Regions from separate parts of the Sporosarcina sp. FSL K6-3508 genome, predicted to be linked through region 4. Evidence: riboswitches for the same ligand, from Rfam matches in the RefSeq annotation. Region 4 holds a riboswitch; each other region holds the start of a gene.
The links. A riboswitch is a leader RNA that binds a small molecule or an ion and turns the genes downstream of it on or off. The one in region 4 is predicted to bind S-adenosylmethionine.
Positions count from the first base shown of each region.

Region 1: linked by a shared signal. The riboswitch ahead of metK (methionine adenosyltransferase) and the one ahead of MKX97_RS04185 (5-methyltetrahydropteroyltriglutamate--homocysteine S-methyltransferase) in region 4 are both predicted to bind S-adenosylmethionine.
Region 2: linked by a shared signal. The riboswitch ahead of MKX97_RS16895 (bifunctional homocysteine S-methyltransferase/methylenetetrahydrofolate reductase) and the one ahead of MKX97_RS04185 (5-methyltetrahydropteroyltriglutamate--homocysteine S-methyltransferase) in region 4 are both predicted to bind S-adenosylmethionine.
Region 3: linked by a shared signal. The riboswitch ahead of MKX97_RS12730 (methionine ABC transporter ATP-binding protein) and the one ahead of MKX97_RS04185 (5-methyltetrahydropteroyltriglutamate--homocysteine S-methyltransferase) in region 4 are both predicted to bind S-adenosylmethionine.

Region 1 is NZ_CP152016.1:2,460,333-2,467,817, forward strand. Features, by position in the region: gene MKX97_RS12155 (YkuS family protein) at 25-258, opposite strand; gene MKX97_RS12160 (hypothetical protein) at 446-1,021, shown strand; gene MKX97_RS12165 (hypothetical protein) at 1,046-1,465, shown strand; gene MKX97_RS12170 (amidase) at 1,497-2,933, opposite strand; gene metK (methionine adenosyltransferase) at 3,043-4,254, opposite strand; SAM riboswitch class I at 4,432-4,551, opposite strand; gene pckA (phosphoenolpyruvate carboxykinase (ATP)) at 4,722-6,308, shown strand; gene MKX97_RS12185 (prolyl oligopeptidase family serine peptidase) at 6,356-7,153, opposite strand; gene MKX97_RS12190 (NUDIX domain-containing protein) at 7,146-7,485, opposite strand, start outside.
Region 2 is NZ_CP152016.1:3,379,272-3,386,756, forward strand. Features, by position in the region: gene MKX97_RS16865 (protein arginine kinase) at 1-178, opposite strand, end outside; gene MKX97_RS16870 (UvrB/UvrC motif-containing protein) at 168-719, opposite strand; gene MKX97_RS16875 (CtsR family transcriptional regulator) at 731-1,201, opposite strand; gene bioB (biotin synthase BioB) at 1,431-2,435, opposite strand; gene MKX97_RS16885 (biotin transporter BioY) at 2,432-3,034, opposite strand; gene MKX97_RS16890 (hypothetical protein) at 3,302-3,499, opposite strand; SAM riboswitch class I at 3,664-3,773, shown strand; gene MKX97_RS16895 (bifunctional homocysteine S-methyltransferase/methylenetetrahydrofolate reductase) at 3,855-5,714, shown strand; gene metH (methionine synthase) at 5,695-7,485, shown strand, end outside.
Region 3 is NZ_CP152016.1:2,552,169-2,559,653, forward strand. Features, by position in the region: gene sufD (Fe-S cluster assembly protein SufD) at 1-169, opposite strand, end outside; gene sufC (Fe-S cluster assembly ATPase SufC) at 189-974, opposite strand; gene MKX97_RS12715 (dicarboxylate/amino acid:cation symporter) at 1,233-2,414, opposite strand; gene MKX97_RS12720 (MetQ/NlpA family ABC transporter substrate-binding protein) at 2,554-3,414, opposite strand; gene MKX97_RS12725 (methionine ABC transporter permease) at 3,493-4,161, opposite strand; gene MKX97_RS12730 (methionine ABC transporter ATP-binding protein) at 4,154-5,179, opposite strand; SAM riboswitch class I at 5,333-5,438, opposite strand; gene MKX97_RS12735 (thioredoxin family protein) at 5,490-5,789, opposite strand; gene MKX97_RS12740 (hypothetical protein) at 5,782-6,135, opposite strand; gene gcvH (glycine cleavage system protein GcvH) at 6,193-6,576, opposite strand; gene MKX97_RS12750 (arsenate reductase family protein) at 6,655-7,014, opposite strand; gene MKX97_RS12755 (acyl-CoA dehydrogenase family protein) at 7,377-7,485, opposite strand, start outside.
Region 4 is NZ_CP152016.1:913,946-921,430, reverse strand. Features, by position in the region: gene MKX97_RS04205 (sodium:solute symporter family protein) at 1-2, shown strand, start outside; gene MKX97_RS04200 (AEC family transporter) at 40-993, shown strand; gene MKX97_RS04195 (amidohydrolase) at 1,008-2,684, shown strand; gene MKX97_RS04190 (GntR family transcriptional regulator) at 2,723-3,442, opposite strand; SAM riboswitch class I at 4,238-4,339, shown strand; gene MKX97_RS04185 (5-methyltetrahydropteroyltriglutamate--homocysteine S-methyltransferase) at 4,480-5,583, shown strand; gene MKX97_RS04180 (Na+/H+ antiporter NhaC family protein) at 5,702-7,012, opposite strand; gene MKX97_RS04175 (DUF5320 domain-containing protein) at 7,484-7,485, opposite strand, start outside.

The DNA of each region.
Region 1 (7,485 bases), 1.5 Mb from region 4:
TTCAGGACAGCCTCGTTACTACACTTAACGTTGTAATCTTTTTTCGACATCATTGACGATATCATCAACAGAGTTCCCTTCGATGCTGACGACCGGGAAATCAAATTGATCCACGTTGACGTCACTCAACGCACGTACAACGCCCATGTCATACCCTTTTAAATTTTCATCGCTCTCGAACATTTTCACTTCATGTCCTTTTTCCTCTAACGCTAGTTTTACGTCATCAAATGGGTTTTCTACTGCAATTTTAGCCATTTTCCATTCCTCCTCTATCTTTTTACTACTGCTCAATAGTATGTATTTTCCCCGGAATGAAGAAACTAAACCCGGTACTACAAGTTAGATGATTCTTTCCCTTGAGCGCGGGATTCACTGCGACAAAAAAAGGGTATCCAATTGCTATAGAATTTCATCAGTAAGGAGAGGACACCGATTGTTTGGTATGAAAGATCTTCTTGGGCTTGTCATTTCAGCCTTTATTATATTGCCTGTTGTTATCTTTCTTCGCGAATCCGGATACTTTATCGTCAGCGGATTGTTTGGAGTCAAGAACCCGCGTCTTACAGTTGGTTCTGGACCACGAATATTTAAATTTTGGTTTTTGGATGTCCGAAAATATTACCATGTGTATAGCTGGTTCTCCTTTGATTCGATTAAATCCAAAAGTAACTTTGCGTATATTTGTATTTATTTAGGACCTATACTCAGTAACCTTACGGTGGCTGTTGGCATCAATGCCTTGCTCGCAAACGGCTTTTTAGACGACTATAAGACATTCTGGAGCCGTTTTATATTTTATTCATTTTATTATGTTTTATTTGACGCTATTCCCATGATCACCGTAAACGGCAAGCCGAATAACGGCATGGTGATTTACGAACTCCTGCGTTACGGTAAACGAGTCGACTACAATGAAGAACCGATTATTCGCGGTACGACGGAAGTAGAAAAAGAGTATCAGCAGGAGATTAAGGAAATTGAGAAAGTGAAAGAGCAAGAACGTCAAAAAAGGAATTGAACAGTTGAAGGAAGGAGATTTTTGATGAGGCAGTTTGGAAAACTTATAATAATTGGTACCATCGCAGGGATTGCACTAGCGCTCTTTCTGAAAGTTATTCAGATACTTATTGGAAATCAAGCCTATGTGCTGCTTTTCAACTTTGATTACGTTCCAGTAATTCAAGATTGGGAGCCGCAACTTTTGGTAGGATACTTATTTCACTTTATTACTTGTATCGTAAGTGCAGTCGCTTTGTTTTATCTGTTGCGGATTATCCAGCGGGAATACCTGATATCTCCGTATGTTTTAGTCTATACCGTTGGCGGTGGCATTTTATTCTCGCTGACAGGATTATCTGAACAACCACCTGCCATTACAGATGGGGCAGCCTGGTTCTATTGGACGGCCGCACACGCTGTATTCGGTCTGATAGTAGGTGGTTTGATTAAAAACTGGAAATAAATAGAATCAATTATGCTAAAACATAATTGATTCATATGAAAGATGGGATAACTCTCGAATAGCCTTTATACTCTTCCTCTAGACGTGCGCCCAGTGCAAACAACGCATCTTCATTCCCGATTTTGCTCACTAGTTGTACACCAAGCGGCATGCCGTCTCGATCCGCTCCAATAGGGATTGTCAAAGCAGGAAGCCCCCACACATTGGCATACGCGACGTAAGGAATATATTGCAGAAATGTCTTCCGAATGGAGAATAACTCTTTGTATACGATACCGTGCGAAAGGGCTGCCGTATGATAAACAGGCAAAACAAGGATTCGCTTATCCAGATAGCGGTCTAATTCCGCATCACCTTTTTCAATAATGGTTTCGATCTCAGCTACTCGTTCCGCTGAAGGTTTGAATAAAGAGGCACCAATTAAAGCCCAGGATAAATACCGATGCAAATCGGTTTGTTTGCCCGCCTTGTCTAATAAAAATTCACGCACCGGCCGGATCGGACGTGTGCCGAATGCTTCTACTGCTGCTCCACTCGCGCCGTCAATGGACATGATCTCTTGCCATAATTCCGCTGATTCTTGAAAATGAGGAGGTATGTCCTCTCTAATAGGAAATTCTGTCGACAGAAATCCTTTGATCGCCTGTAAGAAGCCTTCTGTCTCCTTAGATAGCGGCAGCTTCATATCGGGCAAGAACGTTACAGTATATTGATTCAACTCATTTTCCATAGGTAGTTCATCCGCAATGATGCTGTAAAGCAGTTTTGCATCCCGTACCGATTTTGTCATCGGCCCGATTCCAAGCATTCTTTGCTGTAATGGATGCTCTTCGGCAGGATAGCTGCCGATTGATGAAACTTGCGAATTTCCTGATTTGAAGCCAATGACCCCAGTAAAATGACTTGGGAAACGGATGGATCCTCCGATATCTGAACCTATTCCCGCTGCAGCCGCCCCTAGAGCAATCGCCGCACCTTCTCCGCCACTCGAGCCGCCTACTGTCCTAGAGAGGTCGTAGGGATTGTTGGTGCGGCCATACAATGCATTGTCGGTCTCCTGACAAAAACAGAGTGCCGGTGTATTTGTCTTGCCGATCAGGATGGCGCCTTCCGCTTTTAATCGACGGACAATTTCCGCGTCTGTCGTTTGCATCTGTCCCTTACGATACGGCAATCCGCCTGTCGTCTGCATCCCAGCCACATCGAATGATTCCTTCATACTAATAGGTACGCCAAATAATTTCCCTGTCATCTTCGTTGTATTCCGTTCTTTGTCTGCTTGATCCGCTTCGGCCAACGCCTTAGTAAATCGCTCTTCCACTAAAAAGTTCACAGCTGGATTGGTTGCCTGACATTGTGCAATATAAGCCTCCGTCGCTTGACGTGAAGTAATCTGCCCGCTATCTAACTCCGCTTTCAATTGCACAGCATCCATATCGAGCACAAATGTATGTTGTAGTGTAGTCAATAAATTTCCCCTTTCCCAATTTCTGAATGTTCTTTATTTTATATTATACTATAAAAAAAAGGCAGGAAGAAGGATATTAATCCCCCCTTTCTGCCTTCAACTATCTTTTTTATTGTTTCACATCATTTTTAATTGCTAATTCTAATAATGCATCTGCCTTATCCGTTTTCTCCCACGGCAATTCAATATCCGTACGGCCAAAATGACCGTATGCAGCCGTTTGTTGATAGATCGGACGACGAAGATCAAGCATTTTAATGATGCCTGCAGGTCGCAGATCAAACAACTCCCGAACAAATTCGACTAAGAGTGCTTCGGATAGACGGCCTGTATCGAATGTATTGATTGAAATGGATACCGGGCTTGCCACACCGATTGCATAGGCAAGTTGTACTTCACAATGCTCTGCCAATCCTGCCGCCACAATATTTTTCGCGACATAGCGTGCAGCATAGGAAGCAGAACGATCCACTTTTGTTGCATCTTTACCAGAAAATGCACCGCCGCCATGACGAGAATATCCGCCATATGTATCCACGATGATTTTTCTTCCAGTGAGTCCCGCATCTCCCTGAGGACCACCCACAACAAAACTTCCTGTCGGATTAATGAAGTATTTCGTCTGTTCGTCCAATAGGTGAGCAGGTACGACCGCGTCGATTACTACTTCTTTAATATCCTTCTCGATTTGTTCCATTGTCGCTTCCGGATGATGCTGTGTCGAAATAACAATCGTATCAATCCGCACAGGTTTGTTGTCTTCGTCATACTCTACAGTTACTTGCGTTTTACCATCAGGACGCAGGTAAGAAATCAACTCTTCTTTACGCGCTTGCGCAAGTCGGAATGCCAGCTTGTGGGAAAGACTGATCGGAAGCGGCATTAATTCAGGTGTTTCATTACAAGCGTAACCAAACATCAATCCTTGGTCACCCGCTCCGATGGCATCCAGTTCTTCGTCTGTCATAGAGCCTTCACGAGCTTCGAGCGCAACGTTGACACTCGCGGCAATTTCAGGTGATTGCTCATCAATAGAAGTTAAAACAGCAGAAGTTTCATAATCGAAACCGTATTTCGCACGTGTGTACCCAATTTCTTTCACAGTATCACGGACTACTCTTGGGATATCTACGTAGGTAGTGGTAGTGATTTCACCCATTACCAATACGAGTCCTGTCGTAATACTCGTTTCACATGCCACACGGGCATTCGCATCTTCCTTTAATATCGCATCCAAAATCGCATCCGATATTTGGTCGCACATCTTGTCAGGATGGCCTTCAGTAACTGATTCTGATGTAAACAGTCGACGGTTTGTCATTTTTGTTTCCCCCTCAATCAACATGATACGGTACTCTCTTAAGTCCCTGGTAAAGCTCCACGCCTGAATTGACGTCAATCATATACCATAAGGATTCAGGGCTAGACAATATAAAAAGCCCCCTACTCACTTTCTAGCAATGAGTAAAAGGCAAAATTTCACGCGCAGCACCTTTCACTCTTATCGTCCAAGGAATTTAACCTTGCTTCAGGTTTGGCACCTTCGCGCTAGACTACTGTCTTTTGCAGGTTGCCGGGTTTCATAGGGCCTGTACCCTCCACCAACTCGGGATAAGAGTATCCGTTCATGTCACATAGTATAAAAAAGTTGTGATTTTGTCAATTTTTTTATCTCAAATCACTTGAGTTTTTAATTAGTATAGATTATTATTCTTAATGTGTTATACTATTTACGAATTAAGATGTTCTACTCAAATAAAACGACTACGCAAAGGACGGTATGTAAATATGATATCTGCAAAAATTGATGATAGTTTAAAAAGTCTTCTATCAGGAAGCAACGTGACGATCCAAGCGTCTGTGGCAGAATTAACCGAAAAGGCAGTCGCTAAAGGAGAAGCCGAACTCTCAGCAGATGGCGCTCTAGCAGCACGCACAGGTAAATATACTGGACGCTCTCCGAAGGATAAATTTATCGTCGAAGATGCAGTGTCCAAAGATAAAGTAGATTGGGGAAGCGTCAACAAGCCAATCTCCCCTGACGTATTTGATTCATTATACACGAAAGTCATCGATCATTTGAAGCAAAAGGATGAACTCTTCGTTTTCAAAGGATACGCAGGTGCAGATAAAGACTCTCAGTTATCCATACAAGTTGTCAATGAATTGGCTTGGCAAAACCAGTTTGTTCACCAATTATTCATCCGTCCAACTGCAGAAGAACTACAGTCACACGAAGCGCAATTCACAATCTTGGCTGCCCCTTCTTTCAAAGCGGATCCAGAAGTGGATGGCACAAATTCAGAGACATTCATCATCATGTCCCTTGAAAAACGTATTGTCTTGATCGGCGGAACAGAGTACGCGGGAGAAATGAAAAAATCTATTTTCTCTGCGATGAATTTCTTGCTTCCAGAGCAAGGCATCCTATCGATGCACTGTTCAGCTAACGTTGGAGAAGACGGCGATGTGGCACTATTCTTCGGTCTTTCAGGAACAGGTAAAACAACACTTTCCGCAGACGCTGACCGCAAGTTGATCGGTGACGATGAGCACGGCTGGTCTGATAACGGTGTATTCAACATCGAAGGCGGATGCTACGCGAAATGTATCAACCTTTCTGAAGAAAAAGAACCTGAAATCTTTGGCGCGATCCGTTTCGGTTCCGTGTTGGAAAACGTTGTATTGGACGAAGATACACGTATACCGGATTATGATGACAATTCATTAACTGAAAATACACGGGTTGCTTACCCGATTGAAAATATTGAAAATATTGTGACACCGTCTATTGCGGGTCACCCGAAAAACATCATCTTCTTAACGGCTGATGCTTCCGGCGTATTGCCTCCAATCTCGATCCTGACAAAAGAACAGGCAATGTACCACTTCTTAAGTGGCTTCACATCGAAATTGGCAGGTACGGAGCGTGGAATCACTGCTCCAGAACCAACATTCTCTACATGCTTCGGTTCACCGTTCTTACCTCTTCCTGCTGCAACGTATGCAGAGATGCTTGGTAAGAAAATTGACGAACACGGCGCAAAAGTATTCTTGGTTAATACTGGCTGGACCGGCGGAATATTCGGGGTCGGTTCTCGTATGAACTTAGGTTACACACGAACTATGGTTCGCGCGGCAATTGCCGGTAAGTTGGATAATGTAGAGACTAAGACAAATGAAATCTTTGGACTCGAAATGCCTCTTGAAATCGAAGGCGTGCCAAGCAATGTGTTACACCCACGTTACGCTTGGGAAAATCCTGAAGAATATGATGCAGAAGCGAAGCGTCTTGCAGCAGCTTTCCGTGAAAACTTCAAGAAATTCAACCATGTTTCTGAAGAGATCGCAATCAAAGGCGGCCCGATCGCATAATTTATTTAAAAAATCCTTGCAGAGTATTTCTGCAAGGATTTTTTTGATTATCGGCTTTTGCTTTTCATCCAATCCACTGCTTCTTTCACTAGTTTGCGGTTCATCTCGGGCGGAATGTAATGGGTAAATCCTTCTAAATACCATGTTTCGTATTCTTTATTGGCATCGCGCAGCGCATTTTCTAGTAACAGTGCTTGCTCAAATGAAACATTTGTGTCCGCCGTTCCATGGATGATCAAAGTAGGTATTTCAATATCGTGCACGCGGAACAAAGCGGTCCGCTCACGATAGGCATCCGGCATATTATTTGGTGTGCCTCCAATTACCCTCTTCATCATTCGCCGCATATCTTCACGTTCTTTATAAGTGAACACGACATCAGACACTCCTGCCCACGTCACCATCGATGTTAAATCCTCACGTAATATGGCGGTCCATAATGCCATAATGCCCCCTCGAGAGAAAGAAAAGAGATGAATCCGTTCTGAATCGACAGACGCTTGCTGTTTCAGTACTTCCACTCCGGCAACCGCATCATTGCGGTCCTCTCCTGCAAACTCGTCCTTCCCCTCGCCCCCTCGGTTGCCCCTATAATAAGGAGCAAACACGACCAAACCGTGTGAAGCAAACTGTGCAATGCGGGCGGGTCGTACCATTCCAACATGTTGGATTCCACCCCGTAAATACAGCAAGCCATCATAACGCCCTTCAGCTGTCGGTGTAGCGAGCAGTCCTTTAACCTGCAAGCCGTCAGACCAATACGTTACCTCTTCCAACCTCACATGAGGATTCGGCGATGGATACTCCTTACGCTTGATAATATCCCCGTCAGTGCGTTCAGTCATTCGCTTCCACCCACTTCCTGAGCTCTCCCATGCCGCGGTCTTTCATATGGAAGCTAAGCTCCGTGCAGGCGGCAAGCTCCGCGTCTGTCATCCAGACAGCGCCTTCTGTCTCAAGTAACGTATAGTCTCGCTCGACATGAACGACATTTCCTGTGAAAACAGCTTTGCAGAAAGGCGGATCGGTAAAGACAACGTATTCTGCAAAGGAGTGTACATTATCAATCGTCACGCCGGTTTCTTCCAATGTTTCTCGAATGGCGGCTTGTTCAATCATCTCGCCTGCCTCCGCTTTTCCTCCTGGAAACTCAATTCCGCGAATTCGATGTTTTGTC
Region 2 (7,485 bases), 1.2 Mb from region 4:
CTTGGTCAACTGCTTCATTGACACGTTTAGCGTCTTCTTCAGAAGCACAAATAGGGAATAGGTAACTTTGCAGGTTGCGTGCTAATCTGATTCTTGTAGATAGGACGATATCCGAATGTTCTCCCTTTGCCACCATCCAGCCTGTCAGCTCTTGTTTGATGAATTTTTCAAATGACATGTTGATCGTCACCTCCATCGGCCAATTGCTTTTTTACTGTATTGGCTTCATCTCGTAATACGGCAGCTTCTTCAAAACGCTCAGCTTCTACCGCTTCCTTCATTTTTGTGCGGATGTCCTCTAATTGTTTTTTCAAAGCAAACCGTTCATTGAAGGAGACTGGTACCTTACCACCATGATTTGTATTGCCGTTATGCAATTTAGCAAACACTCGTGGCAGCTGCTCGCGGAAAGTATCGTAGCACGTCGCACATCCAAATTTCCCAATGTCTAAAAACCTATGAAAAGTCAGTCCGCAACTCGGGCATTTGGGGCCATCAGGCAAAGTCTCATTCGACTTTTGACCTTGTAATAATTCTGAACCTCCAAGCCAATGTGCCAGAAATTGTTGAATGGACAACGGCTCTTGATCAGGGCTGAATGAAAATGTCTGGGAGTAAAACGCACATTTATCACATAAATGCCGCTCTGTCGTGCCATTCATTGTCTCTTGTTTAAAAACCACAGTGGCCGGACGTTCTTTGCAGTTTTCACAAAGCATTTATCATCACCTCATTCTACTTCTTCATAAATCAATGTGACTAACATGGCGCGGAGTATTCGCGAACGCAATGCATCTCGTTCAGGAAGCATATAGCGCAGTGTGGCTCGACCCACCGCAGCTAACATAAGTTTGGCTTCACGCTCTGTAATCACTTCTTCTTCAATCAAACGAATAATTACATCTTCAGCCATCGTAGAGGATGCTCCCGCTTCCAAACTTCCCAGCGCTTGCTCGAGCAAGTCCTTCCGTGAATTCGTCTGCACCCGATAAATCCGAATGTATCCACCGCCTCCGCGTTTTGACTCTACTGCGTAGCCTCTCTCGACTGTGAAGCGAGTTTTGATTACGTAGTTGATCTGCGAAGGAACACATTGGAATTTCTCGGCGACTTCATTCCGTTTGATTTCAACAGAGGCACTGTCTTCCTTTTCGATAATGGACTTCAAATACCCTTCAATAATGTCAGAAATGTTCCGCATCTCGTCACCTCGTTTCTGCTCGTTCTCTTAGTTGACTTTGACTATCTTTGACTTGATTGTATCGCAGAAAATGCGTGAGATGCAATTGATTTGTTTTAATATGTATGTTTGATTTTTTTGCATGTCTTGCGTTAGGCTGTCTCTCTACATGGAGGATTATTCAAGATCTTTTCATGTTTTTCATTGAACGAAAAAAACCACGCAAGCTGTCTGCGCGGTTAGATCTCTCTTATATAGTCATAGGTTCTTTCTTCAATGGTTCCAAGTCCACTTCAAAGCCCATATCTTCTAACATTTGTTGGTCTTTGTCGTTTTCCTGACCCGATGTTGTCAAATAGTCACCGATGAAGATAGAGTTTGCAGCATATAAGCCAAGTGGTTGAAGGCTGCGAAGGTTCACTTCGCGTCCACCCGAAATTCGTATTTCTTTTGTTGGATTGATGAAACGAAATAGGCTAAGTACCTTCAAGCAATAGCGCGGATCCAGTTCAGAGGTCCCTTCTAGCGGCGTCCCATCCACGGCGTGCAGGAAGTTGACTGGAATGGAGTCTGCATCGAGTATCCGCAGGCTGTGTGCCATGGAAATGACATCCTCTTTTGTTTCACGCATTCCGACTATTACGCCAGAGCAAGGAGATATTCCCGCTTCCTTTACATGTCCTACTGTGTTTACACGATCATCGTATGTGTGCGACGTAGTGATGCTTTCATGGTGTTCGGCAGAGGTGTTCAAGTTGTGATTGTATCGGTCTACACCTGCTTCTTTCAAGCGTGCGGCTTGTTCTGGCTTCAGAATTCCTAAACATGCACAAACGGTCATTCCTTTATGTTTCTCTTTAATTTGCTTGACGGAATCAATAACGATTTCAAGCTCACTAGCCCGAGGTCCTCGTCCACTTGCCACGATACAATAAGTGCCCGCTTTATTTGCAGCAGCTCGCTCTGCACCTTGTAATATTTCTTCTGATTTCATCATTGCATACTTTTCAACCGGTGCTTTTGACACAATCGACTGGGCACAGTAGCCACAGTTTTCCGGGCACAACCCCGACTTCGTATTGATGATCATATTAAGTTTTACTTTGTTTCCATAGTAATGGGATCGGATCGAGTACGTCGCATGAAGCAGCAACAGCAAATCTTCATCCGGACTATTTAATATTGAAAGCGCTTCCTCATTTGTTAATACGTGACCTTTCAAAACTTGGTCAGCCAGCCTTTGATAGTTCGTCAAAATGTATGCCTCACTTTCAAATGTTTTGAAATTCTAAATGCGAATATTCCCGCCAGTACGGCTAGCACAATATCCTTCGGTAATGGAGGAATCATCCAAAGCCATGCAATTTTGTACGTAAACACCTCTGGCGCCGCAGCCCAAACTTTATAGGCGACATACATCCAGTTCGTACCCAATAAATAGTTGATTGCTGTCGCAACAAGTGATGCAATAATATAAGATGGCAGTGTATTCTTACGCTCCACGATTTTACCTGCTACATAAGCAATCAAGATGAAAGTAACGATAAAACCAAATGTCGGGCTTAAGATTTGGCCAAATCCACCTTGAAACTTAGCAAATACAGGAGCCCCTGCAAGGCCGACCATCATATAGACAGTCATCGACAATGCACCAAGACGGCTACCCAATAACAATCCTGACAAAACAGCGAAAAATGTCTGCAATGTAATAGGTACTCCCCCGACTACTAAAAATGGTATGAAAGAAGTGATATTAGCCCCATTCATCATTAAAGCAGCAAACATTCCACTATATACAATTGACAATGTACTGAATTTACTTTGCGGACGTCCTTCCGAAGCTGTCGTCATCATGACACCTCTTTCTATTTTGAGTTACTATAAAAATAGTAATGGTTGACTCATTGATTGTCAACTCGTTTTTAATTTAAGTTAACTAATAATTTATGGAACATCTTATATGTAAGGAATGACACCCTTTTCTTATCCAATAAGGCAAGAAAGAAACAGACAAGACCCACATCTACCCCTGCTGGCAATTTCTTAGAATGAACAAAATGCTTTCTCTGCAAAAAAAGAACTACCCGGGAAGTCAGATGAACATGACTTCTCGGGCAGCTCCTATTTCTTTTTATCGACTTTGTCTTCTTTTTCTTTCCTGAAAAGAAAAAAAGCAAGTACACCACTTAATGCAGCGGCGCCAAAGGTAATCCAAACACGCGAATCCCACGGTACTTCTTCATAATTATTCTCCAACATAATCCAGGCAAGCGTGCCGACAAGTGCCGCTATCGGAATGGAGTATTTAAAAAACTGCATGATTCCTCACCTTTTCAAGTTACTCCTTTAATTTTACCATGTTTCAGTAAATTTCTCTATGCGCACTCCGGTCTTCAAGAACTTCATCAAACATTCACTTGACGATTACCTACAAAGCCGCTATGATATGGTTAGAATTATCGAAATAATTTAATAAGAATCATATCTTATCAAGAGAAGCAGAGGGACTGGCCCAAAGACGCTTCAGCAACCAGCCGATGGGCAAGGTGCTACTTCCAGCAGTATGCCGAAATGGCACACTGAAAGATGAGAGGGAACTGGTCATTGCGATTACAAAGCCTTCTATTTACTTGAAGGCTTTTTTTGATTAGAGAAAACAAAGGGGGATTTGATGATGTCATTAATGGAGAAACTTCAAACAAATGTCCTGACAGCAGATGGGGCAATGGGAACTATTTTGTATTCATATGGGATCGATTATTGCTATGAGGAATTAAATATAGAGAAACCTGAAATTATAGAGAAAATCCACCACGACTATATCGAGGCGGGAGCTGATATTATTCAGACCAATACATACAGTGCCAATGCAGTGAAATTGGCTCGTTATGGATTGGAAAACCGTGTTACGGAATTCAATAAAGCAGCAATCCAAATTGCAAAGCGGGCTGCTGCACCAGGTGGTCAATTTGTGCTTGGTACCATCGGCGGTTTGCGTGGAATTCGCAAAAGTGATGCATCGCTCGATGAAGTAAAGCAAGTAGTCCTTGAACAGGCCAACGCATTATTGACTGGAGATCCAGACGGACTGTTGCTCGAAACGTATTATGATTTCGAAGAATTATCATCCGTCGTTTCAACACTTCGTCAAATCACAGATGTTCCGCTAATTGCGCAAGTCTCCATGCACGATCCTGGAGTTTTGCAAAACGGACTTTCATTGAATGACGCGTTGCATCAACTGGAATCACTAGGTGCAAGTATAGTCGGTGTAAACTGCCGCTTAGGGCCTTACCATACAATCCAAGCTTTTGAAAATGTGAAACTGCCGGAAAATGCATTTTTATCCGCTTATCCGAATGCATCTTTACTGGATGTGGAAGATGGCCGCATTGTCTATGAATCTGAAGCTGAGTACTTCGGGCGAGCTGCAGTATTGCTGCGTGATCAAGGTGTACGGTTAATTGGCGGGTGTTGCGGAACTACTCCTAAACATATTAAAGCAGCGAAAACTCGATTAGCGGGATTGTCTCCTATCACCAAGAAAGTAGTAGAACCAACAAAGCCAATCGTTATTCAGGAAGCCGGCCCGGTAAAACATCAACCGCTCCACGAGAAAGCCAAAACAGAACGTACGGTCATTGTGGAATTGGACACACCACGGCATTTAGAGACAGAAGATTATATTAAAGGTGCCAATTTACTTTACGATGCAGGTGTTGATGCCGTAACGATGGCGGATAACTCATTGGCATCCCCTCGGATCAGCAATATGGCAATGGGTTCCATCATTAAAATGCAGCACAATATCCGCCCTCTTGTCCACTTAACGTGTCGAGATCACAACTTGATCGGGTTACAATCTCATCTAATGGGGCTTGACGCGTTAGGCATCCACGATATTCTGGCTGTAACAGGTGATCCGACGAAAGTTGGTGATTTCCCTGGCGCAACAAGCGTCTACGATGTATCGAGTATGGAACTGCTGCAGTTAATCAAACAGTTGAATGAAGGGATTTCATTCTCCGGTAAACCATTACGTAAAAAAGCGAACTTCTCAGTTTCAGCTGCGTTCAATCCGAATGTCCGTGTATTGGACCGGGCTGTTCAGCGATTGGAGAAAAAGATTGAAGCAGGTGCAGATTATTTCATAACGCAACCTGTCTATACAAAAGAAAAGATTATTGACGTCTATGAGGCTACAAAACATCTAGATACACCTATCTTCATAGGTATTATGCCTTTGACAAATATTCGCAACGCAGAGTTTCTGCATCATGAAGTGCCTGGCATTAAACTATCTGACGAAGTGCTTGAACGGATGTGCGCCTGTGGCGACGACCGAGCAAAAGCCACTGAAACAGGAATTCAGATCGCAAAGGAGCTGATCGATACAGCAGCGCAATACTTTAACGGACTGTATTTAATCACACCATTCCTCCGTTACGACATGACACTTGAGCTACATGACTACATTAAACAAATAGATAAGCAGAAGGAGAGCGAATTATCACATGCAGAGACATCCTATTGAAGAACAACTAGACAAACGAATCCTTATCATTGATGGCGCGATGGGGACGATGCTGCAGGCGGAGGACCTCTCAACAGAAGATTTTGGAGGCGAAGATTACGACGGCTGTAATGAATATTTAAACGTTTTACGACCTGATATCTTGGAGAAGATTCATGATGAGTACCTAGAGGCAGGAGCCGACATCATTTGTACCAACACATTTGGCGGCACTCCCCTTGTTCTGAATGAATTTGCACTAGGACATCGTGCACATGAAATCAATACTAAAGCTGTCGAAATTGCAAAGGCAAGTGCAGCAAAGTATTCCACTGCGGAGTGGCCGCGTTTTGTCGCAGGGGCGATCGGACCGACGACTAAGACTCTTTCTGTCACAGGCGGCATTACATTCGATGAACTTTCTAATGATTTTTACGTGCAGGCGAAAGCATTGGTTGAAGCTGGCAGCGATTTAATCCTCATGGAAACTAGTCAGGATATGCTAAACGTCAAAGCCGGCACGATTGGTATTAAAAAGGCCTTTGAAGAGCTAGGACGCGAAGTACCAATCATGATTTCCGGTACAATCGAACCGATGGGTACAACACTTGCAGGTCAAAGTATCGAAGCATTTTACATTTCCATTGGACACGTCAATCCCCTATCTGTCGGCCTAAACTGTGCGACTGGACCAGAATTCATGACGGATCACTTACGTTCGTTATCTGACCTGGCAACTAGCTATGTGACATGCTATCCGAATGCCGGATTGCCAGATGAAGAAGGTCATTATCATGAGTCTCCAGAATCCCTATCGAAGAAGCTGGAAGGATTTGCAGAAAAAGGCTGGTTGAACATGGTCGGCGGCTGTTGTGGTACGACACCTGAGCACATTCGAGCAATTCGAGAAGCTGTAAAAGACAAAGCACCTCGTCAAATGCCTGAAAAAGAACCTGGTCATGCCGTTTCAGGTATTGAACCTTTGCTATATGATGACACATTGCGTCCTTTATTAATTGGGGAGCGTACAAACGTTATCGGCTCACGGAAGTTTAAGAAGCTAATAATAGAAGAGAAGTTTGAAGAAGCGTCTGAAATTGCACGTGCACAAGTAAAACGCGGTGCGCACGTACTCGATATTTGTCTGGCGAATCCAGATCGTGATGAACTGATCGATATGACGCGTTTTATGAAAGAAGTCGTAAAAAAGGTTAAAGTCCCTCTAGTAATTGACTCAACGGACGAAAATGTCATCGCGGAAGCATTAAAGTATTCCCAAGGAAAAGCGATTATCAACTCGATCAACTTGGAGGACGGCGAAGAACGATTTGACGCAGTTTTGCCTCTCGTGAAAAATTATGGCGCGGCAGTGGTGGTTGGTACCATCGATGAAATCGGAATGGCTGTTACGAGAGAACGCAAACTGGAAATCGCCTTGCGTTCCTATGATCTGCTCGTAAATAAATGGGGAATTGCACCCGAAGATATTATTTTCGATCCGCTTGTATTCCCTGTCGGTACAGGAGATGAGCAGTATATCGGTTCAGCTGTTGAGACAATTGAAGGCATTCGTTTGATTAAGGAAAAGTTACCGCGTACGCTGACCACGCTAGGTGTCAGTAACGTTTCATTCGGCTTGCCCCCTGTTGGTCGTGAAGTGCTGAATGCAGTGTATTTATATCACTGCACGCAAGCTGGCTTGGATTACGCCATCGTCAATACAGAAAAATTAGAACGCTATGCTTCCATCCCAGAAGCAGAAATCAAACTAGCTAATGATTTGCTATTTACG
Region 3 (7,485 bases), 1.6 Mb from region 4:
TGAAATTCCAATTAGTGATTTTAGTTTTATCTGGTTTCGGCATTGCGAGCACTTCCGCTTTCGCTAGAGCGTTCGCACGAAAATCTGCCATCCAAGCAGCTTCCTCCACGTTTGCGGAATAAGAGCGGACGTCCTGTTCGGTCAATGCCAAAGTTGTTTCAACCGTCATTTTAAAGTCGTCCCCTTTCTTATGCTTCTTGTCCAACCGTCTCGTCATCAATTCCTAGTTCTTCTTTGATCCAGTCATATCCTTGGCTTTCAAGTTTAGCTGCCAATTCAGGACCACCGGATTTTACAACCTTACCTTGCATCATGACGTGTACATGATCCGGCTCGATGTAATTCAGTAGACGCTGGTAGTGTGTGATGATCAAGCAGCCGAAGCCTTCACCGCGCATTTCGTTGATTCCATTTGAAACAACTTTCAATGCGTCGATATCCAGGCCAGAGTCAATCTCATCAAGAATTGCGAATTTTGGTTTTAACATCATCAGTTGAAGAATTTCATTACGCTTTTTCTCTCCGCCTGAGAAGCCCTCGTTCAAATAACGAGTTGCCATATCTTCATCCATTTCTAGGAACTCCATTTTACTGTCAAGTTCACGGATGAATTTCATCAGGGAGATTTCATCGCCTTCTTCACGGCGAGCGTTGATTCCTGAACGAAGGAAATCTGCATTTGTTACGCCTGTGATTTCACTTGGGTATTGCATTGCTAGGAATAGACCAGCTTTTGCACGCTCGTCCACTTCCATTTCAAGAACGTCTTCACCGTCAATTGTGACGCTTCCTGATGTAACTTCATATTTTGGGTGACCCATGATCGCAGAAGCAAGTGTAGATTTCCCTGTACCATTCGGTCCCATTATTGCATGGATCTCATTTGTATTAATTGTTAAGGTAACACCTTTTAAGATTTCCTTGCCATCAATTTCGACATGAAGATCTTTAATTTCCAAAGTTGCCATTCCAATACCTCCAGTATGATCGCGTTGAATGGTTAGCCATTCTCTATTTAGTATCATTCTAATCTTACCCCATATTCGGGTGGGTTGCAAATCATTAAGAATCATTATAATTTAAAGAGCAATTCAGCGGTTTAATGCGGATGAAGACTATTTGGAATTCACCTATTTTTCAATTGACTAGTATTGAATGAGAATCAACGAGAGAATAGTCTCTAAGAATTAGACAGAAAAAAGTCGGCAAATATCGCCGACTTTTCTTGTTTTTTATACTTTTTTCGTAAAACGGTCAACAATCATAGCCAGTGCACCATCGCCTGTTACGTTGGTAGCCGTTCCGAAACTGTCCTGCGCCATATACAAAGCAATCATGAGTGCCACCATCGCATCGGAAAAACCGAGCATCGTACTGAGCAGTCCAGTTGCCGCCACTACTGCGCCTCCTGGAACACCCGGAGCCGCGATCATCGTAACACCTAACATGAAAATGAATTGTAAATAACTACCGAAACTGATATCCATTCCATTCATCAGCATAACGCCGATCGAGCAAGAAACAATTGTGATCGTACTGCCGGATAAATGGATTGTCGCAAATAACGGAACAGTGAAGTTCGCCACACGTTCAGATGTACCTGTTTCTTTTGACTGCCGCAGTGTAACCGGAATGGTTGCTGCAGAAGACTGTGTGCCGATCGCTGTCATATAGGCGGGTGCCATCGTTTTCATCAAGACGAACGGATTACGCCCAGTTAATGTACCGGCAGTCGTATACTGTAATGTCAACATGACCAAGTGAAGCAAAATAATCATCACGAAGACCAAGACAAACACAGACAAAACATTGGCGACTTCTCCGGTATATGTCATATTGAGAAAGATTCCGAAAATATGAAACGGCAATAATGGAATGATAATGACTGAAATGACTTTTTCGACAATGAGATTTAATTCATCGAAGAAAGACAGCATCGTCTTCCCATTGATGGACGCCATACCAATCCCCAATACGAACGCGATGAGAAGAGCAGACATGACTCCCATAATCGGGTCCATTTCCATTTCAAAAAAAGCTACTCCTGCAGCTCGTGCGCCTTCTGCAACGGACGTATCTGTAGACTGATGAATGAAATTCGGCAAGAGTGCCGTAGCTGTAAAATAAGCTAGCAGACCTGCGATAATCGTAGATCCATATGCAAACGCTGCGGATAAGCCCAATAATTTCCCAGAACCTTTCCCGAGCTTCGCGATACTTGGTGCAATGAACGCAATAATAATTAATGGTACGATAAAGTTCAAAAACCCACCAAATAACATATTAAACGTGGCCGCCAGACGAACGAACCAATGCGCAAACCCTTCATGAATCGCAGGCAGCAACAAGCCGAGCCCGATCGCCAGCACTATGGCAATCAAAATTCGCCATATGAGCCCTAATTTAAACTTCACAATACGTCCTCCTCAAATACACATCTGTATTACTGAAACAAAATAACTTTACCACAATTCGAATCAATAAAGAAGAGTTTGTTTGTTTTTTTTGTACAAAAAAAGCCGATAGCTACACTCGCTATCGGCTTTCACAACCTTACTTCACAGGAACAACTGAGCCTTTCCATTCTTCCAAAATAAAGTCTTGAATTTCTTGGGATGTCAGTACTTCGATCAGCGCTTTAATCGCATCGCTGTTTTCATCGCCATTTCTCGTTGCAACAATATTGACGTATGGAGATTCTTTATCTTCCAAAGCAATCGCATCTTCTAATGGATTCAAGCCAGCGTCGATCGCAAAGTTTGAGTTGATCAACAAAGCATCGCCTTCATCATTATTATAAAGCTGAGGCATTAAAGCTGCTTCATAGTTTGCATCGAAGTTTAGATTTTTAGGATTTTCAACGATATCTTCCACTTCAGCCTTAACTTTTTCTACGTCTTCAGCCAGCTTGATCAAACCTTTTTCTTCAAGCATTGCAAGTACACGACCATGATCCGCTACAGAGTTACTGATCAGAATGGTTGCACCGTCAGGAAGTTCTTCCAGAGTCTTGTACTTTTTAGAGTAGACTCCAATCGGCTCAATATGAATTGCACCTGCATTGACGAAATCATAATTAAAATCAGCAATTTGGCCCTCTAAGTAAGGAATGTGCTGGAAGTATTTTGCATCCAGTACTTCTTCCTCCAAATCTTTATTCGGAAGTACATAATCTGTATAACTTTCAATCTTTAACTCATAGCCTTTTTCTTCTAATAGAGGCTGTGCTTTTTCCAGAATAACAGCATGTGGCGTATTGGATGCACCGACTACTAACGTCGTTTTCTCTTCTTTTTCTTTATCAGCATCCCCATCTGCTGCATTGCCGCCTGTCTTGTTATCGTCTTTTGTTCCGCATGCTGCAAGTGCTAAAACTAAAGCTGCCGCGAATAGACCGAATAAAAACTTCTTCATATTCACATTTCTCCCTTTCCATTATAAATTTTATATGGTTAACAGGGGCTCCCAAAAAGGAAGCCTCCGGCAATCCCTTTACCTCTTGTCCAAACGATTCACGATGAAGTCACCGATAAATTGGATGACAAATACTATGACGAGCACTAAGATTGTTGCCATCAACGTCACGTCTCCTCGGTTACGCTGGAAACCTTCCAAATAAGCAAGTGTCCCGAGTCCACCCGCACCGATTACTCCTGCCATCGCAGTATAGCCAACAAGTGCAATGGAAGTAACCGTAATTCCTGACACGAGCGCGGGCATCGATTCAGGCAACAGAACTTTGAAGATGATCGTAGAAGTACGCGCACCCATCGAACGTGCGGCTTCAATGACTCCCTTATCGATTTCCTGTAACGCGATAAGTACCATCCGTCCGTAAAACGGTGCAGCTCCAATAATCAAAGCCGGCAGCGCAGCATCAGGACCGCGCATCGTTCCGATCAATAAATTGGTTAATGGAAGCAATAGAATAATTAAAATGATAAATGGCACGGAACGGAAGATATTAACGAAAGCACCTGTGATGACATTCGTAATTTTATTCGCCCACAACTGTCCCGGACTTGTCAGGAACAACAGCAGACCAAGACCGATGCCGAGCACAAATGTAAATAAGGTAGAGTACGCTGACATGTACAGCGTTTCTCCAGTAGCCGTCCACATTTTCTCCCAATTAACATTTGGAAACCACTGTTCAATCATTTGCCAGCACCTCCGTCTTTACTTCATTGGCATGTAAGTAGGCGATGGCTTCATCAATGACCGCCACGTCACCTACAAGCTGCAAGACGAGTGTACCGTATGCGCCGTCACGCGTTGTCGAGATATTTCCTTGAACAATATTGACATCGACCGGAAACTTTCGAATCAACTCTGCAAGCACCGGCTGTTCCGTACGTTCCCCGATAAACGCCAATTTCACGAGTTTTCCAAGAGGTGTCTCTTGTTGAAGATGTGCCACCGCTGCGTCCGTGTCTCCTGTATCCGTCACCTGAGATATAAAACGCTTCGTAATATCCGCTTGCGGGGATTGGAAGACATCCAGGACACTGCCGATTTCTACGACTTTCCCTGCTTCCATGACCGCTACACGATGGCAAATCTTACGAATAACGTGCATTTCATGTGTAATCAAGACGATCGTCAAACCGAGACGTTCATTGATATTCGTCAACAGATCCAAAATCGCGTTGGTCGTTTCAGGATCCAGTGCAGAAGTCGCTTCGTCACAAAGCAACACTTCAGGGTCATTAGCAAGCGCTCGTGCAATACCGACACGCTGCTTCTGTCCACCGGATAATTGCGCGGGATACGCCTTCTCCCGTCCTGTCAAACCGACCAGATCAATCAGTTCCTTCACTTTGCGCTGACGTTCTGGTTTCTTCACGCCTGCAATTTCCAAAGGGAACGCAATATTTTCTTCAACAGTTCTTGACCACAGCAAGTTGAAATGCTGGAATATCATACTGATCTTCTGACGCGCATTTCGCATTTTCGCGCCCTTCAGCGTCGTCATTTCTTGCCCATTGATCACAATGCTTCCTGAAGTCGGTTGTTCCAAACCATTCAACAACCGGATCAATGTACTTTTCCCGGCACCACTATAACCAATGATGCCGAAAATTTCTCCTTCTTTAATCGTGAATGTTACATCATCCACTGCTACAATTTCTGAACCGCTCAATTGGAATGTCTTTTGAACGTTTGTTAGTTGAATCATTTCCTGCACCACCTTCAATAAATCCATTATACTCGTTTCCGTCCGTCAACGCCTGCCGAGGCTTAACGACGCTTTCCGCTTTTGATCATAAAAAAACCCTTCTGCAGATAAGCAGAAAGGCAGAACGTATGAATCGTTATGTACGTTTCCATTCTCTCATCTGTCAAAGCAATTCGCTTTGAGTGACTTGGCACCATTTCACATATGTGACGGTTGCCGGGCTTCATAGGGCACTTCCCTCCACCACTCTTTATAAGAGTCTTGATATTCAATTGATTGTACTACTTATACCATACTTCCGCTTCCATTGTCAACTCAGCTTTTCCAGTAAATAAGGAACGGAATGAAATGCGTAAATCTTTTCCATCGGTTGCCCGGACCGATGAATAAGCAAGCAAGGTACACTTTCGATCTTATAGTCTTCCGCTAATTGCACGACGTAGTTTAAATCTGCTTTACCAATTGTCAGCTCCGGACGCAGTGTTTCAATCACCGTCAGCATTTTAGATGCAACTGCACACGTCCCGCACATCGGAGTAAATAAATAAAAAGCGGCCAATTGCTCCGCCGCCTGTTCGCGTTCCCAATCTTCAATCGTCCAATTATCCATATGCCCCACCTGCCAAATAGTTGGAATGTATCTTGAAATTAGCTGCGACTAAAATGCCCGCTAACACTTTGATCGGCGTTGTCGCCACTTCCCGGTATAGTCGATCTGTATATAAGTGTTTTGCTTCTGGATAGAGCTGCTTGAACAACTTGCGGATCGTATCACCTGAAACATCCGCATCCACAAAGATGAAAAGTTCCTGCTCTTCGTATGGCGCCAGAAGTTCTTCAATATGATAGGAACTGATCGTGCCGTTTGTACAAATGATATCTACCGGCTCCGCAAGCATTGGTCTTAGCCGGTTGCGGTCGGTACTGCCTTCCACAATAAGTACTTTCGGATTCATCCACGTTCCTCCTCATAGTGTAAAAAAGCGCTGGAATGTTCCCAGCGCTTTTACTTTTTATTCCCCAGCTGTCATTTTTTCATACTGTTCAGCTGTCATTAATTCATCAAGCTCTGCTTTGTCAGCAACTTCAACAACGATCATCCAAGCGCCTTCATACGGAGACTCGTTCACAAGCTCGGGGCTATCTTCCAGCTCTTCGTTTACTGCTACGACTTTACCAGTCAATGGAGCATACAATTCAGAAACAGTTTTCACTGATTCAACACTACCGAAAGGCTCGTCTGATTTCACTTCATCGCCAACTTGCGGAAGCTCAACGAATACGATATCCCCTAGTTCAGACTGTGCGAAATGTGTGATCCCGATACGGTATTTACCGTCTTCTTCTTTTACCCATTCGTGCTCTTCTGAATAACGCAAATCTTTTGGTGTGCTCATGTCTTAACCCCCAACATTTGTAATAGTTTGTCTCTATTTAGTTTGCCATAGTTCCGTATGAAAGACAAGATTCTATGTTCACCCTTGCCACGTTTCTGCGAATATTGCTTCATTAAAACCTACCGTCACTCGCTGGCCATCTGTAACGATCGGACGCTTGATCAGCATGCCATCTGACGCGAGTAAAACAACCTTTTCATCTTCTGTCATGTTAGGCAGTTTATCCTTCAATTGAAGCTCACGGTACTTCATGCCACTCGTATTGAAGAACTTTTTCAATTCCAATCCGGAGTTTGCGATCATCATGCGCAGTTCCTCTTCACTTGGCGGTTGGTCAGCAATATTTACTTCTTCAAATGAAATCCCTTCATTCTCCAACCATTTCTTTGCTTTGCGGCACGTCCCGCATTTCGGATAGCCATAATATGTAACTGTCATTTTTGTGCCCCCTTTTTGGTCAGTATAGCAAAAAGATGTCTGAATTGCTTGGTCCTCGCCCATTGCAAAAAGGTTTTCCGATAAATCATGAACCGACAGGAGGCGTTGAGCAGAGAACAGAGTTTGATCTACCCTGGATTTAATCACTCTATGAGCGCTTTGATTAGCTTTATGATCAAGTTCAGTGATGTTATGAGCGCATGAAGGCTGTGTATGAGCGGCCGAACACTTTGTATGATAGACAGCCAGAATTTATGAGCGCCTACGATTCGTTTATGATCGTCGGAAAACTATTTCGGCGATAAATTGAAAAAGCTGCCCGGAAGATCATTTCCGGACAGGGCTCTTTCATCGTTCAACTATCAAACGATATACTTCTCTGCCTCGATTAATCTCTCAGCAGCTTCACGTTTCTTCGCAATCAAGTTATACGGATTATTACGTGTCAGCTTACGTAATGCAGACAGCATC
Region 4 (7,485 bases):
GAGCATACGATAATTGGATGAATTTAGGATGTGGTTCGAATGCAACTAAGCACAGTATTTAATTCAATAACTCTAATTGGAATGATGATCGTAATCGGTGTTGCACTTGCCCGAGTAACACCGATTAACGAAAGTACTAAGAAAACGTATACACTACTTATTGTAAATGTAGCTATGCCCTGTATCATTCTTTCTAGTATTTTTAAAGTCAATATTGACCAATCAATGTTGAGAAATATAGGAATCGTCTTAATCCTTTCCGTTGTTATTAATACGATCGGAATTGGAATTGGATGGGTTTTTGCTTCTTCATTTTCCGGTAACCGTAGGCTTCGACAAGAGATTGCTCTTTTATCCGGTCTAGGGAATACAGGTTTTATCGGGATTCCTTTATGCGCTGCAATACTTGGACCTGAAGGAGCGCTTTATGCAGCTATTTTTGATGCAGGTGTGGATATCGTAATTTGGACAGTAGGTGTCATGATATTAAAAAATTCTTACGCCTTCTCGATAGTCAACATAAAATCGCTCATTAATATTCCAATTGTCGCAATAATCGTAGGCTTATTATGTACATTTATAAATTATCGGCCTCCTGAAATTTTCATTGATTTATCTAACCAGTTGGCGGCTTTAGCATCTCCCCTAGCAATGTTTTATATTGGCTTATTGATTATGTCTAAGAGTGAAAATAAAAGTGCAATAAAAACGACAAATGTAAATATCTTTTCTCCTATTTTCTCAAAGTTAGTAGTATTACCGATAATTACACTTTCTATTATTAGTATTTTACCGATTCAGATGGATGTGATGATCAATAAAGTGCTGCTCATTCAGGCAATGATGCCTTCACTAACGCTATCATCCATTTTATTTACAAAGTACTCTAAAGATGAGGTGTTTGGAGCATTTGCTACCGTTATGTCAACCATAATTTCGTTAGTAACGATTCCTTCGCTAATTTTGATATTCATAAAATTTAAATACATGTGAGGAGAATGAATGCCATGATACAAGTGGACAGACTATTTAAAAATGCAAACGTTTTAACGATCGACGAGGAAAACAATCATGCGAATGTTGTAGCATCCTATAATGGCAAAATCACAGGAATATGGACCAATAGTGAGTTCAATCTTATAAAAAAAGAGATTGAGAAAGACGATAAACTCATTGTTCATGATTTAGAAGGCCAGACGCTCATTCCTGGTTTTATTGATACTCATAACCATTTACTTATGTATGCACTTAATAAAAACCAAGTAGACTGTTCTTCACCAAAAAATGAAAGTATCGAGGATATTCTCAACAACCTTCGAACACATCACAATACACATTCGGATGGCAGCTGGATTATTGGGTACGGGTACGATGATACCTTGCTAAAAGAGAATAGACATCCTACTCGTCATGATTTGGATAAAGTAAGTACGAATCGTCCAATATTTATAAAACATATCTCGAATCATTTAGCAGTCGCAAACTCCTATGCACTCAAGCTTGCGGGAGTTGATGAGTCAATTGAGAATCCTGAAGGCGGCCATTTTGGAAGAGAAGAAAATAACTCCCTGAATGGAGTGTTATTTGAACCTTCAGCAATGGATATAGTTTATAAGCACGCTCCGATTCCAACAGATGAAGAAGTTATTAAATTAATGGGACTCGCGTCAGAAGACTATTTGGCACAAGGCATCACGACAAGTTCAGATGCAGGCGTAGGTTTAGTATTTGGCCGGCCCGAATATGACTTGCATATGGTCGCATTAAAAGAAGGTGCAAACCAACTGCGTATGCGTCTAATGATTATGTATGATTTATTATTGGAAGGTGGCCCATTTGAAAAATTTCACGCTGAAGAATTACGAGAAAGAATTTTGAAAGACTCGAATGGGAAAGCAAAGTTAGATAGTGCCAAGCTATTTCAAGACGGTTCTATTCAAGGGTTGACTGGCGCATTGCGTAAACCTTACTATTGTGATGACGAGTTATACGGTGAATTAATTTTTCATCAAGATACTTTAAATTCTTATGTCCTTGATTTCCATAAGCGTGGTTTTCGTGTTACAACGCACGGAAATGGTGATCAGGCAATTGGCTCGATTATTGAAGCGTACAAATTCGCCCTTAATTCCAATACGAAAATAGACCATCGACATCGCATTGAACACGTACAAACCGCTACTGTAGAGGACTTGCAGGAAATGAAAAAACATGATATCGCCGCCTCTTTCTTTATCAATCATGTGTACTATTGGGGGGATCGTCATAAACGAATATTTTTAGGACCTGAAAGAGCAGAACGCATGAACCCCTTAAAAGATGCCTCAGATTTAGATATGCTTTATACATTACATTCAGACTGTCCAATCACTGCCATTTCCCCCTTATTTTCTATCTGGGCAGCGGTTAATCGTATTACACGGGAAGGTAAGGTATTAGGAGAAGGCCAAAAGATAGATGTCTTAGAAGCTATAAAATCAATGACTATATATGGAGCACGATTAAACTTTGAAGAAGACCTTTTAGGTAGTATAGAGGTTGGAAAATTAGCGGACTTTGCTGTACTTGATCGAGACCCTACTGCAATTGATCCGTTAGAAATTAAAGACATTTCAGTTGAAATGACTATTATAAACGGAGAAGTAATTTATGAAAATACAAAACAAGTTGCAACAAACTTATAAATAAAAAAGAAGACTCCCATTTAGTGAGGAGTCTTCTTTTATTTACCAGCCCTTGCTGACTTAAAATGAAGTGAATATAACTCAGGATTATAATCAGCTATACAATATTCAACCAAATCACCATTCACGTCATATACAAATCGCTCTAAGTGTAAAGTATAACAATCTTCAGGAAGATTAAGTAATTCCGCATCTTCAATTGATATTTTTTGAGCGGTAATCTTTTCATCAGCTTCATGAAGCCGAATAGACAGTTCTTTCTCCATTAAATCATATAGTGTTCCATGGCTAATATCTAGATTTGCCAATTGTAGACCTATATTAACAGGATAATACTGTGTTTCGATCGCAAGTGGCACCTCATTTGCATAACGAACACGCTTAATCAGATACGCATTCTCTAAAGCAATCGCCTTATTTAATTCCTCAGGAACTACTTCAATTCCATGTCCAATTAGTTTAGTACTAGGAATCTTGTTCATACGCTCAATCATTTCAGTTGTACTAATAAAATTCCCCTGCCAATAATGAACAGGATGTCTTGAAATAAATGTTCCCCTACCATGTTTTTTTTCTAGTATTCCATCGATAACTAATTGTGAGATAGCTTCTCGAACAGTGCTTCTGCTAACATCATAAGTTTCCATTAATTCACGTTCACTTGGTATTTTCTCTTCATATAGACCTTGCTTTATCTTTTGTTCTATACTCTTTCTAATTTGTATATGAAGTGGCACAGGACTGCTAGGATTGATCACACTAATTACCTCCTCAGAGTTCACAAGGAAAAATTTCCTACGTGCCTATATACTTATATGATACCTTTTTAATCCATGAGTGTCTAATTTCCGTTGGGGCAAATGTTTTATTACGCTAATTAGGAAGGCCTAATTTACCTTATTTGGTTTAATGAGAAGACATACATTTTGATGGGTATGATTATGACAAGTGAGTTCTATGTGTCTGTCGTGAATTGACAGAACAAGTAGATTTCCTTTTATACTCCATGGCTAAAAAGTACGTATTTTTATGGTTCACGCTTATTCCATAGAAACCACCGGATATGCCTTTCCTTTATGTTTCACTTTTCTGCTTCAACAAAAGCACTTAACTTGGATTTCAATCCACACTCTCTATACAGAGAATGACTGCGATATATTGTGTTCATCAATACTTTAAATACTATATAGTGCAGTTAAAATCGTATTTCCCTAGATATGCAAACTAATATTCCTGATTTAAAGAGGATTTTGCTGTTTTTTTGTGCAAACCTCCTAGGGAATTTATGGGCACTTAGGGTCGCACTTTGTGATTCTCTCAATTATATCACACGTTATCAATTCTTTTTAAACTTGTATTTGACTAGTACCGATAATCCCGTAGAGACTTCTTCCTTAGAGAAATAGATAGACCATGTAAGTAATTCAGGAAATGTTCAAGTTGTGTGATGAACTGGTACGACAAAATCATACTCAGATACAATCTATCATTTATTTATTGACAATTCTTTTCTACATGGTATATTGAGTTCTAACAACTTAATATTTTGAAATTTCTTATCTAGAGAGGTAGAGGGACTGGCCCTTTGAAGCCTCGGCAACGGACTTTTATAAGAACTGTGCCAATTCCAGTAGCATAATGCTAGAAGATAAGATGAGCAGGTAATTCCAATTTGTCTACCTATCCCTCTTCTTATTTATTAGGAGAGGGTTTTTGAATTTGGGAATTACCAAGGACATAAATTAATTTCGGTCCTACATTTTAATTAAAATTATAAAATAAGGAGTGGGTATTGATGGTAAAGACATTAGTCAAAGCGCCGTTTAGAGCGGATCACGTGGGGAGTCTATTACGACCGGAAAGAATTCATCAGGCAAGAAAGGATTTCCAAGAAGGAAACATTTCTTCACAAACGCTGCATGAAATCGAAACAGAGGAAATTAAACATATCGTTGATAAGCAAATCGAAGTAGGTTTGAAAGCAGTGACAGACGGAGAATTCCGCCGCAGATTTTGGCATACGGATTTTATTGAGCATTTAAACGGAGTGGAAGGCTACATCCCGGAAGAAGGCTTTTCATTCAAAGGGGAAGAAACGGAAAGATACGATGTACGGGTTATCGGGAAAGTCTCCTTCAATCAGGACCACCCACAAATAAAAGACTTCATCGAATTTAAAGAGATCGTCGGGGACCGTGCCATTGCCAAACAAACGATTCCGAGCCCCAACCAATTATTTAACGCGGGCATCCGCAACCCGGACATTTACCCGGACATTGAAGAATATGCAAAAGATATTATCAGTACGTACCGTGAGGCAATCCAAGCCTTTTATGATGCCGGTTGCCGATATTTACAGCTGGATGATGTATATATCGCCGGTCTGAACGCTTCCGAAATCCCATTTAACGACAGCGGTCATTCCCGCGAAGAGTTAATTGACTTAGCATTACGGGTTGCCAATGGCGTGTTGGAAGATAAACCGGAAGACCTGATCGTAACGACCCATCTTTGCCGCGGGAACTACCGATCTAATTGGGCTTTTGAAGGCAGCTATGCTAAAATCGCCCCTGTATTGTTTGCAAAGGAAAAAGTGGACGGATTCTTCCTGGAATACGACGATGATCGTTCTGGAGACTTCAAACCATTGGAATACATACCAAACCGTGGCGCTCAAGTCGTGCTGGGCGTATTCACATCCAAACATGGTAAATTGGAAAGTAAGGAAAATATTAAAGCGCGTGTGGAAGAAGCAACAAAATATGTCCCATTGGAGCAATTATGCATCAGCCCTCAATGTGGCTTTGCTTCCACTCATCATGGCAATATTTTAACCGAAGAAGAACAATGGGCGAAGTTAAAATTCATTGTAGATATTTCCAAAGAGATTTGGGGATAAGAATTGAGCGAACGGCTTACAGAGCTGTTCGCTTTTTTGGGTTTGTTCGAGGTACCAGGTCCCCACATATGACTTCTTGGACAACTTCTTTTTGGATTGAGATGAAAAATCGTACTCCTTACTCCTTTTTCTCCGCCACTTTAAACCTCGGAAAACCAACCAAAATCGCGATGACACAACAAATTCCCATCAATACAGGATAAAATGAATACATGATAATGCTCACAGGTGAAATGGCAGCGAGCCCCGAAGCAGCAAGCATTTGTACACCATAGGGCAAAACACCTTGCCAAACGCTAGAGAACGTGTCGAGCAAACTGGCCGATTTGCGGGGATCGATCTCATATTCATCCGCGATATGCTTCACGACCGGTCCAGTTATAATAATGGCGATTGTGTTATTCGCGGTCGCAATATCCGCTGCACTCACTAAACCGGCAATACCAAATTCGGCTCCCTTTTTCGTTTGAATCTTACTCGTAATCATGCGCAATAAATAATCAATACCACCGTTATGCTGAATAACCCCAACGATGCCGCCAATCAAAATCGACACCATAGCCAAATCCTCCATCGCGACAACACCGTCAGCGATTGCCTGCAGATAGCTTTGCAAGTTGTAGGAGCCGTCCATCAAACCAATCGCACCAGCAATAATAATCCCGCCTGCTAACACGATTAACACATGTGTACCAACCAAAGCACCGACTAAAACAGCCAGATACGGCAAGATTTTCACGAATTGGTACGGGTAGTTACCTGTTAGATCAGCAGTATTGCCGTGCGTTAAGAAGCCAAGAAGAATCATCGTCAAGATCGCACCCGGCAGGACAATAAAAAAATTCACTTTAAACTTATCTTTCATTTTCGTATGCTGCGTCCGGACCGCTGCGATCGTTGTATCCGAAATCATGGACAAGTTATCCCCAAACATCGCGCCACCAATAACAGTCGCCATGGCAAGCGCCACCGGAATATCCGTCTGACTGGCAATACCCACTCCGATCGGTGCCAACGCGACAATCGTTCCCATCGAAGTCCCCATCGAAATAGAGATGAAGCAGCCAATAATAAACAAACCGACCATGAGTAAATTCGCTGGCAACATCGACAAACCGAGATTGACCGTTGATTCAACAGCACCCATTCCCTTGGCGACACCTGCAAAAGCACCAGCCAAAAGAAAGATAACCGCCATTAAAAGGATATTTGGATGCCCCGCGCTCTTCATGAAAATATCAACTTTGGTGCTGAAAGACTCCTTTCGATTCATCACAAGCGCGACTGCTGCCGCAATGAGAATGGCTACGTTCAGCGGCATGATAGAAAAATCTTTTGTAACGATACCTGAGCCGATGAAAAGAATTACAAAAACAATGAGCGGTAAAAACGAAAGGAGACTTCCTTTTTTCATGGTGTTGTTTGACATATCTATTCCTCAATTTCTTATCGTATATGGTAAGCATATTAGTTTACCATATATGAGGGGCGTTTCGACAGCGGTTATACTTTTTCCGTGCCATTTCTCATGCTTGTCTGTGCGCAAAACAGACATGACTATTTCGATAGGCGCGTTTGTTTATTCATCCACGGGGCCTGTTTTAGTTTTGTGGTGTATAGACAAGTTAAAACCATTTCTATGCTTATGCAACACTAGCGACTTATTCGTATAGCACGCATAATCTTTAAGTTTGTAAAGGTTTTTAAATTGCTGTTGAGTATTTGAATCGTCACCTTGTCTACACTTTGATTTTGGCCATGCAGAATGTCTTTCATTTGAGCAATCATTTTCTGCGCAAATGCCTTTTGATTAATTACAGTGATTTCATTTTTTTGTGTTGTCATCTGCGATAAATCAGTAAGGGATTGCGGATTAGTAAAATTGAACAACTGATATTATTT